4 regions of the Pantoea rwandensis genome follow, and region 2 is predicted to be linked to each of the others. Evidence: predicted binding sites of a transcription regulator. Region 2 holds the regulator's gene; each other region holds the start of a gene.
What was found. The regulator CRP, encoded in region 2, controls carbon source genes, mostly activating them, when cyclic AMP is high. The targets are predictions, from matches to a motif close to ATGTGANNNNNNTCACAT.
Positions count from the first base shown of each region.

Region 1: idnD (L-idonate 5-dehydrogenase) is a predicted target of CRP. The motif match lies at 1,033-1,050, and genes of this name have one in related genera.
Region 3: deoC (deoxyribose-phosphate aldolase) is a predicted target of CRP. The motif match lies at 852-869, and genes of this name have one in related genera.
Region 4: rbsD (D-ribose pyranase) is a predicted target of CRP. The motif match lies at 1,559-1,576, and genes of this name have one in related genera.

Region 1 covers NZ_CP009454.1:1,059,532-1,061,737, reverse strand. The annotation lists gene idnD (L-idonate 5-dehydrogenase) at 1-972, opposite strand, end outside; gene LH22_RS04900 (NADPH-dependent 2,4-dienoyl-CoA reductase) at 1,432-2,206, shown strand, end outside.
Region 2 covers NZ_CP009454.1:874,604-876,809, reverse strand. The annotation lists gene LH22_RS03895 (phosphoribulokinase) at 1-306, shown strand, start outside; gene LH22_RS03890 (OsmC family protein) at 350-754, opposite strand; gene crp (cAMP-activated global transcriptional regulator CRP) at 1,058-1,690, shown strand; gene LH22_RS03880 (YccS/YhfK family putative transporter) at 1,749-2,206, shown strand, end outside.
Region 3 covers NZ_CP009454.1:1,194,078-1,196,283, forward strand. The annotation lists gene LH22_RS05560 (TatD family hydrolase) at 1-763, shown strand, start outside; gene deoC (deoxyribose-phosphate aldolase) at 1,056-1,835, shown strand; gene deoA (thymidine phosphorylase) at 1,915-2,206, shown strand, end outside.
Region 4 covers NZ_CP009454.1:545,385-547,590, reverse strand. The annotation lists gene rbsA (ribose ABC transporter ATP-binding protein RbsA) at 1-1,050, opposite strand, end outside; gene rbsD (D-ribose pyranase) at 1,058-1,477, opposite strand; gene LH22_RS02395 (YgiW/YdeI family stress tolerance OB fold protein) at 1,646-2,041, opposite strand.

The DNA of each region.
Region 1 (2,206 bases), 180 kb from region 2:
GTCGATGTCCTGCAAATCGTATTCACCGCTGAACAGCGGCAGCGGATTGATCACACCGTTCGCCAGCCACTCAACGGCGGTGTTGAATTCATGGGTAAAGCGGAAGGAACCGACCAGCTGAATCTCTTTGGCAATCAGCGCCATGATCGGGAAGTTCGGGATAGTGCCACTCATGCCGACCTGCACCAGCGTACCTTTGGCGCACACCACATCAAGGCAGCGCTGCAGCGAGGAAGGATGGCCAGAAGCTTCAAACGCCACATCGAAATAGCCTTTGTCGGCCAGATAAGGCGTGAAATCGCCCTCGGCGGCATGGATCACATCGGTCGCGCCCATCTGCTGCGCCATCTCCAGCGAACGCTCGCTGATGTCGCTGCACACCACAGAGGCGGCACCGCGCGCTTTCGCTGCCGCCGCAATTAAGCAGCCAATCGGTCCGACGCCGGAAATGAACACGTGCTTGCCGGTAAGATCGCCCGCCTGATGCGTGGCGTGAATGCACACCGCCAGCGGCTCGGCAAACACCATCACGGTTTCATCCGCATCCTGTGGGAAAGGCACGCACTGTTTGCTGTCCACCACTTTGTATTGGGTGAAACCGCCGTCGACATGCGGCACATACATGGCACTGCCGAAAAAGCGCATGGAGGTGCACTGGTTTTCCTGGTCGCGCTGGCAGTATTTGCACTCGCCGCACGGTTTTGAGGGATTGACCGCCACTTTCTGATTCGGCTTCAGGTCCGGGTTATCACTTTGCACCACATGGCCAATCACTTCATGGCCCAGGATCATCGGCATTTTGACTTCGAAGCTACCGACTTTGCCTTCCTGATAGTAATGCAGGTCAGATCCACAAATGCCGCCGCGCGTAATACGCACCAGCGTGCCTGTGCCGTCCCAATTCACCTGTTGCGGTGCGACGCTGACCTGTTTTTTCCCGGTAATCACGCAGGATTGCGTTTCGATATTCATGGTTTCCCCATTTGTTGCTGTTGCAATGGGGGCTATCAAAGCGGGATCAGGGGCTGAAAACTGTGAACCAGATCACTCTAAATCATGTTACGAAATAGCTGTTACCTGGAACGTGAACTGCTCGTACAGAAGTTGGAAGCGGGATCACTGTTTGCTGGGGAAAATCAAGACCCGTCTTGGGGATCAACCACAGTGAGCTATGTCATTATCGCCGCACCCTCACCCGGGATTGAGTCTGACAGGAGCATAACTATAGAGCTAAATCATTAGCCCTCATCTTCAAGCTGTTTCAGGGTGCACAGGTCTCTTCCCGTGCCGGGCGAAGGAGTCCGAACCTTTCGCCTGCGACCTGTCGCCCTGCTTTTTTTGAGGTTTCTCACAGCCTGAACAACACGAACTTCCATCCCAACCAATTCCCGCTAGAGTTAACTCATCCGACCACTTTCTGAGACTGTGTTCATGACTGAGCATTACGCCCACCTGTTTGCCCCGCTGGATCTGGGGTTTACCCAATTAAAGAATCGTTTTCTGATGGGCTCCATGCATACCGGGCTGGAAGAACACACTGATGGCGCCACACGATTAGCCGCGTTTTATGCGGAACGCGCGCGGGGAGGCGTGGCACTGATTGTGACCGGCGGCATCGCCCCCAACCCACAGGGCGTGGTGGCACACGGCGGCGCCATCCTCAATCAGGAGAGCCAGTGCGACTGGCATCGCACCCTGACCGATGCGGTGCATGCAGAAGGCGGCAAAATCGCGCTGCAAATTCTGCATGCCGGGCGCTACAGCTATCAACGCGATTTGGTTGCGCCTTCAGCGTTGCAGGCACCGATTAACCCGTTCACGCCGCGTGAACTGAGCGATGGTGAGATTCGTCAGACCATTGCGGACTTTGCCCAGTGCGCCAGGTTGGCCCAGCAGGCCGGTTATGACGGCGTCGAGATCATGGGCTCCGAAGGCTATCTGATTAATCAGTTCCTGGTAGCACACACCAATCACCGCGACGATGAATGGGGCGGCGATGTGCAGCGCCGTCGTCGCTTTGCGCTGGAGGTTACGCAGGCGGTGCGTGAAGCGGTCGGCCCAGAATTTATTATCATCTTCCGTCTGTCGATGCTCGATTTGGTGAACAACGGCAGCTCACTGGAAGAGACGCTGACGCTGGCAAGGGCGCTGGAACGGCGCGGTGTGACGCTGTTCAACAGCGGTATTGGCTGGCACGAAGCGCGCA
Region 2 (2,206 bases):
GATTATATCAACTTCATCACGCCGCAGTTCTCGCGCACCCACATCAACTTCCAGCGTGTGCCAACGGTGGATACGTCAAACCCCTTTGCCGCACGTGAAATTCCGTCACTCGATGAAAGTTTTGTGGTAATTCACTTCCGTGGGCTGGAAGGCATTGCTTACCCTTACCTGCTGGCGATGATCCAGGGCTCGTTCATTTCACATATGAACACGCTAGTGGTGCCGGGCGGCAAAATGGGGCTGGCAATGGAGTTAATCATGACGCCACTGGTGCAGCGGCTGATTGAAGGTAAACGGATTGAATAATCCAGAAATTCTGTAGCGGCGGCCGTTTGGCCGCCCGCTTATGTTATCGCTCAATCACTTCGTAACTGTGCGTCATTTTCACACTATTGCCGAGCATGATCGCCACCGAGCAATACTTCTCCGCCGACAGATCGACAGCCCGCGCCACTGCTTTATCGCTTAGCGCGGTGCCGCTAACGATAAAATGCAGGTTGATGTGCGTAAAAATACGTGGCGCTTCTTCACGGCGCTCGGAGGTGAGTTTCACCTCGCAGTCAGCCACATCATTTCGGCCTTTCTGCAGGATCGATACCACGTCAATCGCGCTACAGCCGCCTGCTGCCATCAAAACCATCTCCATCGGGCTTGGCGCTTTGTCACCCGAGTTACCGTCCATTAATACCTGATGGCCAGATGAGGATTCTCCGAGAAAGGTCAGCCCTTCCACCCATTTCACTCGTGCCTGCATTATTCTTTCTCCTGAAGTGGCGGTTTTGCCGCCAGAGTACGCTTTCACTTGATAAACAGCAATCCAGACTCTTCCGCCTGTTGCTGAAGCGAGACAACAGAAGACAGCTTGCAAAAGCTGTGCTACAAACAGTGCTGAAAATATTTTCGTCATCACAGACGAAGGCGGGAAGAATCAAAAGCGTAGCTTAAGAATCACCCGGAAATAATTTTCCTTTACTGGAAGCGCTCTACGATTACACCGCCTGACAGGGAAAACTGCCCCCTGTATTTTGGGCACGATTACAACAGAGGATAATAGCGAATGGTTCTCGGCAAACCGCAAACAGACCCTACACTCGAATGGTTCCTGTCCCATTGCCATATTCACAAATATCCGTCCAAAAGCACGCTCATCCATCAGGGTGAGAAAGCGGAAACGCTGTACTACATCGTGAAAGGTTCCGTTGCGGTTCTGATCAAAGATGAAGAAGGCAAAGAGATGATCCTCTCCTACCTCAATCAGGGAGACTTCATCGGCGAACTCGGCCTGTTTGAAGAAGGCCAGGAACGTAGTGCCTGGGTACGTGCTAAGACTGCCTGCGAAGTGGCTGAAATTTCTTACAAAAAATTCCGTCAGCTGATTCAGGTAAACCCGGATATTTTAATGCGACTTTCGTCGCAGATGGCGCGTCGTCTGCAAGTCACCTCCGAGAAAGTGGGCAACCTTGCCTTCCTCGATGTGACGGGCCGTATCGCGCAAACACTGCTTAATCTGGCGAAACAACCCGATGCGATGACGCACCCCGACGGGATGCAAATCAAAATAACCCGTCAGGAGATTGGTCAGATCGTGGGTTGCTCACGCGAAACCGTGGGTCGTATCCTGAAAATGCTGGAAGATCAGAACCTGATCTCCGCACACGGTAAAACCATCGTCGTCTACGGCACCCGCTAATTTCTTATCACCCACGGCGTGATGGCAACATCGCGCCGTTTTTGTTTGCGATGAGCTGATGTGGCGCCGAATCATCTATCATCCTGAGGTCAACTACGCACTGCGGCAAACGCTGGTGCTGTGCCTGCCTGTGGCACTAGGCTGGCTGTTTGGCGATCTGCAAAAAGGCCTGCTGTTCTCATTAGTTCCTGCCTGCTGCAACATGGCGGGTCTCGATACACCACATAAGCGCTTCTTTAAACGCCTGATTGTGGGCGGCTCACTGTTTGCTACCGCCAGTTTCCTGATCCAATTTCTTACCAGTGACGCCATTCCGTTACCGCTGATCCTGTTTGTGCTGCCGCTGTTGATTGGCGTGACCGGCGAAATCAGCCCGCTGCACGGCCGCTTACTGCCCGCTACGCTCATTGCTGCCATCTTCAGCCTCAGCCTGGTGGGCCGCATGCCCATGTGGGTGCCGCCTCTGCTGTATATTGGTGGCACGCTGTGGTACGGCCTGTTTAACTGGTTCTGGTT
Region 3 (2,206 bases), 320 kb from region 2:
CACCCACTGCCATTTCGATTTCCCGCCTTTTGTTGATGACGCCACAGGCAGCATCGCCCGCGCGGCGCAGTCGGGTGTGGAACGCATTATTGTGCCGAGCGTCGATGCCAGCCGCTTTGCACTGGTCAGCCAGCTGGCGCAACAGCACGAGGCGCTGTATGCCGCATTAGGGCTGCATCCGATCAATATTGCCGTGCATCAGGATGCGCATCTGGATCAGCTGGAACAATGGTTGAAAACGCCGGATAGCAAACGCGTGGCGATCGGCGAGATCGGCCTCGATCTGTACATGCAAGATGCGCAATTTGATAAGCAGACGCGGTTACTGGATGCACAGCTCAAACTGGCGAAACAGTATGATTTGCCGGTGATCCTGCATTCGCGTCGCACCCACGATCAGTTGGCGCTGCATTTGCGTCGCCATGATTTACCGCGCCGTGGCGTGGTACACGGTTTTGCGGGCAGCCAGCAGCAGGCAGAACGTTTTATTCAGCTTGGCTATGCGATCGGCGTGGGTGGCACCATCACCTATGAACGCGCCAGTAAAACCCGCAACACCATTGCTAACCTGCCGCTTAACTCGCTGTTGCTGGAAACCGATGCGCCCGATATGCCGTTGCAGGGTTATCAGGGGCAGCCCAACCGCCCTGAGCGCGCGCGTAACGTGTTTGATGTGCTGTGTCAGTTGCGCAGTGAATCGCCCGATATCATTGCCGATACGCTGTGGCAAAACAGCCTGCGCGTGTTTGCCCTGCCTGCCTGATCCCCTCCCGACACAATCTGGATTTCCCGCGGTTTTGGCGGGTATTGGCTACAGTAATAAAATCGGCATTACCCTTTTTCGCCCTGATTTGTGATAATATTCACAACCTGTATTGCGCCTGAAAACGGGTGTGCTGGCGGTTATTTGTGACTTAAATCACTAAATAATTGTATTCATATGACGAATTTTCTTTTTTCATGTGACATGAAGCGCAATTCATTCAGGTGTGGTTTGTTAGAATTATCACATTATCCGGTGGGCACAGTCTGCCGGTCACCTTTTGGAGAGCATCATGACCGATCTTAAAGCGGCCGCACAACGCGCCCTGCAACTGATGGATTTGACCACCCTGAACGACGATGACACCGATGAGAAGGTGATCGCGCTGTGTCATCAGGCGAAGTCGCCAGCCGGTAACACCGCGGCCATTTGCATCTATCCGCGTTTCATCCCTGCGGCACGTAAAGCACTGCGCGAGCAGGGCACGCCTGATATCCGCATCGCCACGGTCACTAACTTCCCGCACGGCAACGATGACGTTGAGATCGCGCTGGCAGAAACCCGTGCGGCGATTGCATACGGTGCAGACGAAGTGGACGTGGTCTTCCCGTATCGCGCGCTGATTGCCGGCAATCGCGACATCGGTTTTGCGCTGGTGAAAGCCTGTAAAGAAGCCTGCGCCGCTGCCAACGTGCTGCTGAAAGTGATCATCGAAACCGGTGAACTGAAAGAAGAAGCGCTGATTCGCGCCGCTTCTGAAATCGCTATCGATGCCGGTGCGGATTTCATTAAAACCTCAACCGGTAAAGTGCCGGTTAACGCCACGCCAGAGGTGGCAGCCATCATGATGCAGGTGATTCATGATAAAGGCGTGCAGCAGCAGGTGGGCTTTAAGCCTGCGGGTGGCGTGCGCACGGCGGAAGATGCCGCGATCTATCTGAAGCTGGCGGATGACATTCTGGGCGAAGGCTGGGCGGATGCGCGCCACTTCCGCTTTGGTGCTTCAAGCCTGCTGGCGAGCCTGCTGAACACTCTGGGCCACGCGACTGCGACCAGCAAAGCGGGCTACTGATCCCAGCCTCAGGGTCGCCATCAATGGCGACCCAAAGAATGTTTGGTGCATTTCACAGCAATCCCCCGGGGAGGCAACCTTGTTCCTGCCACAAGAAATTATTCGAAAAAAACGCGACGGCCAGCCACTGAGCGAGGCGGAGATCCGTTTCTTTATCAATGGCGTGCGCGACAACAGCGTATCAGAAGGCCAGATTGCCGCGCTGGCAATGACCATCTACTTCCACGATATGAATCTGGAAGAGCGTGTGGCGCTGACCATGGCGATGCGCGATTCCGGTTCGGTGCTCAACTGGAAGTCATTGAACCTCAACGGCCCGATTGTTGATAAGCACTCCACCGGCGGCGTGGGCGACGTAACATCGCTGATGC
Region 4 (2,206 bases), 330 kb from region 2:
GTTCTCTTTCACTGACATGCCGAGCACCAGGCCATCGCGCTTACGGTCTTCGGAGATGTAAACAATGCCGTTGGCGAGGCCATCCTGAGGTGATCGGGTGATGATTTCGCGGCCATTAAGTGTCACCGTGCCTTTGCTGCGCGGCAGTGCGCCGTACAGCACTTTCATCAATTCGGTGCGTCCCGCGCCCATCAAACCGGAAATACCAAGGATTTCCCCTTTGCGCAGAGTAAAGCTAACGTTATCCACGCCCGGCCCGCTGAGATTTTCAACAGTTAAACGAATATCGCCTGGCGCCTGATCGATATGCGGGTATTGATCTTCCAGCTTACGACCCACCATCATCTCGATCAGACTCTCTTCGCTGAGATCGCTCACCGCGCGCTCGGCAATAAATTGCCCGTCACGAAACACGGTGACGTCATCGCAAATCTCGAAGATCTCTTTCATGCGGTGAGAGATATAAACAATGCCGCAGCCCTGCGCTTTCAGTTCATTGATCACGCGGAACAACGACAGGGTTTCGGTATCGGTCAGCGCATCGGTCGGTTCATCCATAATGATGACCTTCGACTCGAAGCTAAGTACTTTGGCAATCTCAACCATCTGCTGATCGCCAATCGATAAATCGCCCACCAGCTTATGGCTGTTGAAGCGCAGGTTCAGACGATGTAATAAGGCATCCGCCTCGGCGTACATCCGGTTCCATTCGATGCGGCCAAAGCGGTTAACAAATTCGCGACCGAGGAAAATATTCTCCGCAACGGTCAATTGCGGAATCAGGTTAAGTTCCTGATGAATAATGCCAATGCCCGCTTCCTGCGACGCTTTCGGTCCAGAAAAAGCCACATCCTTGCCCAGCCACTGCAGTGAGCCCGCATCCATGCTGTAAATGCCAGTTAGCACTTTCATCATGGTGGATTTCCCCGCGCCGTTTTCACCCACCAGCGCCATCACGCGCCCCGGATAAACAGCCAGTGAAGCGCCATTCAGCGCTTTTACGCCGGGAAACGACTTTTCAATCCCTTTGAGTTGCAATAACGGTTGCATAACGACCTCAGAAGGTTACGCCAGCGCTCAGGATGACATTCGCATACGGAGAACACTCTCCGCTGCGAATGACTGCCTGACTACGCTGCGTTTCTTGTTTGAACTGTTCATGGCTGGTGTAACGGATGGTGATGACATTCCCCTGGTGCCGTTGCAAGGCATCGAGCACGGCGAGCAGTGCGCTGTGGAGTTGCGGATTGTGTTGCTTGATCTCCTCCGCCATCAGGGCGCTTTCGACTTGCATCTCCTGAGTGACAACATCAACCACCTGTAAAAATTCGGGCGTTCCCGGCGTCAACGCCAGATCGATTCGCTGTGGTCCGGCCGGAATCGGCAAGCCCGCATCCGCAATCGTCAGCGTATCGGTGTGCCCCAGGCGGGCAATCACATGAGAGAGTTCAGCGTTTAACAAGCGACCTTTTTTCATTTCTTCCACTCCACAGCGAAACGTTTCGCTGAGCGGGAGTGTATTAAATGTGCGCGTCAACTCAATGACGTCATCACGGAAATGTGATCGCCATCGAAACGTTTCGCTTGTGCCGGGGATAATTTGAGTTTGGGGGGATGCGAGCCGCCTGAGCGGCTCTGAAGAGTGTTATGGCAGCTTGCGGACCTGCTTAACGTCCAGCTCGATGGAATTAAAATCCTTATCCAGCTCGCCGGTCAGTTCAACCTGATCCTTCGGCGTGATGGTCTGTCCATGCCAACGCTTATGGTCGATTTCCACTTTCATGTTGCCACTGCTGTCGCGGAACAGATAATCCTCATCACCGATTTGCTTATCCAGATAACCGCGCACAGTAATCCAGCTATCATCCTTCATCTCTTCTGCCTGCTTCACAGTCACAACACTGGTGTTATCTGCCTGGAAGCCACCTGCGTGAACCTGAGCCTTGGGCGCATTCGGGTCAACAAAGCCACCCTGTTGTGCGGCCAGAACCGGCGTGGAGGCCAACATCACAATTGCGATTAGCGCTGCACTCTTTTTCATTTTTCACCTCTGTTCCATGAATGTGTGGGATACGGAGGTTATTACAGCATAGGGTTCTTAACAGGATCTTAAGGGGTAAAAAAACACGAAAAATAGCCAATCTGCGGCGATTGACGCTGTACAAGCCGACTTTTGCTTCGTATAACGACTCTTGCACTTAAGGAG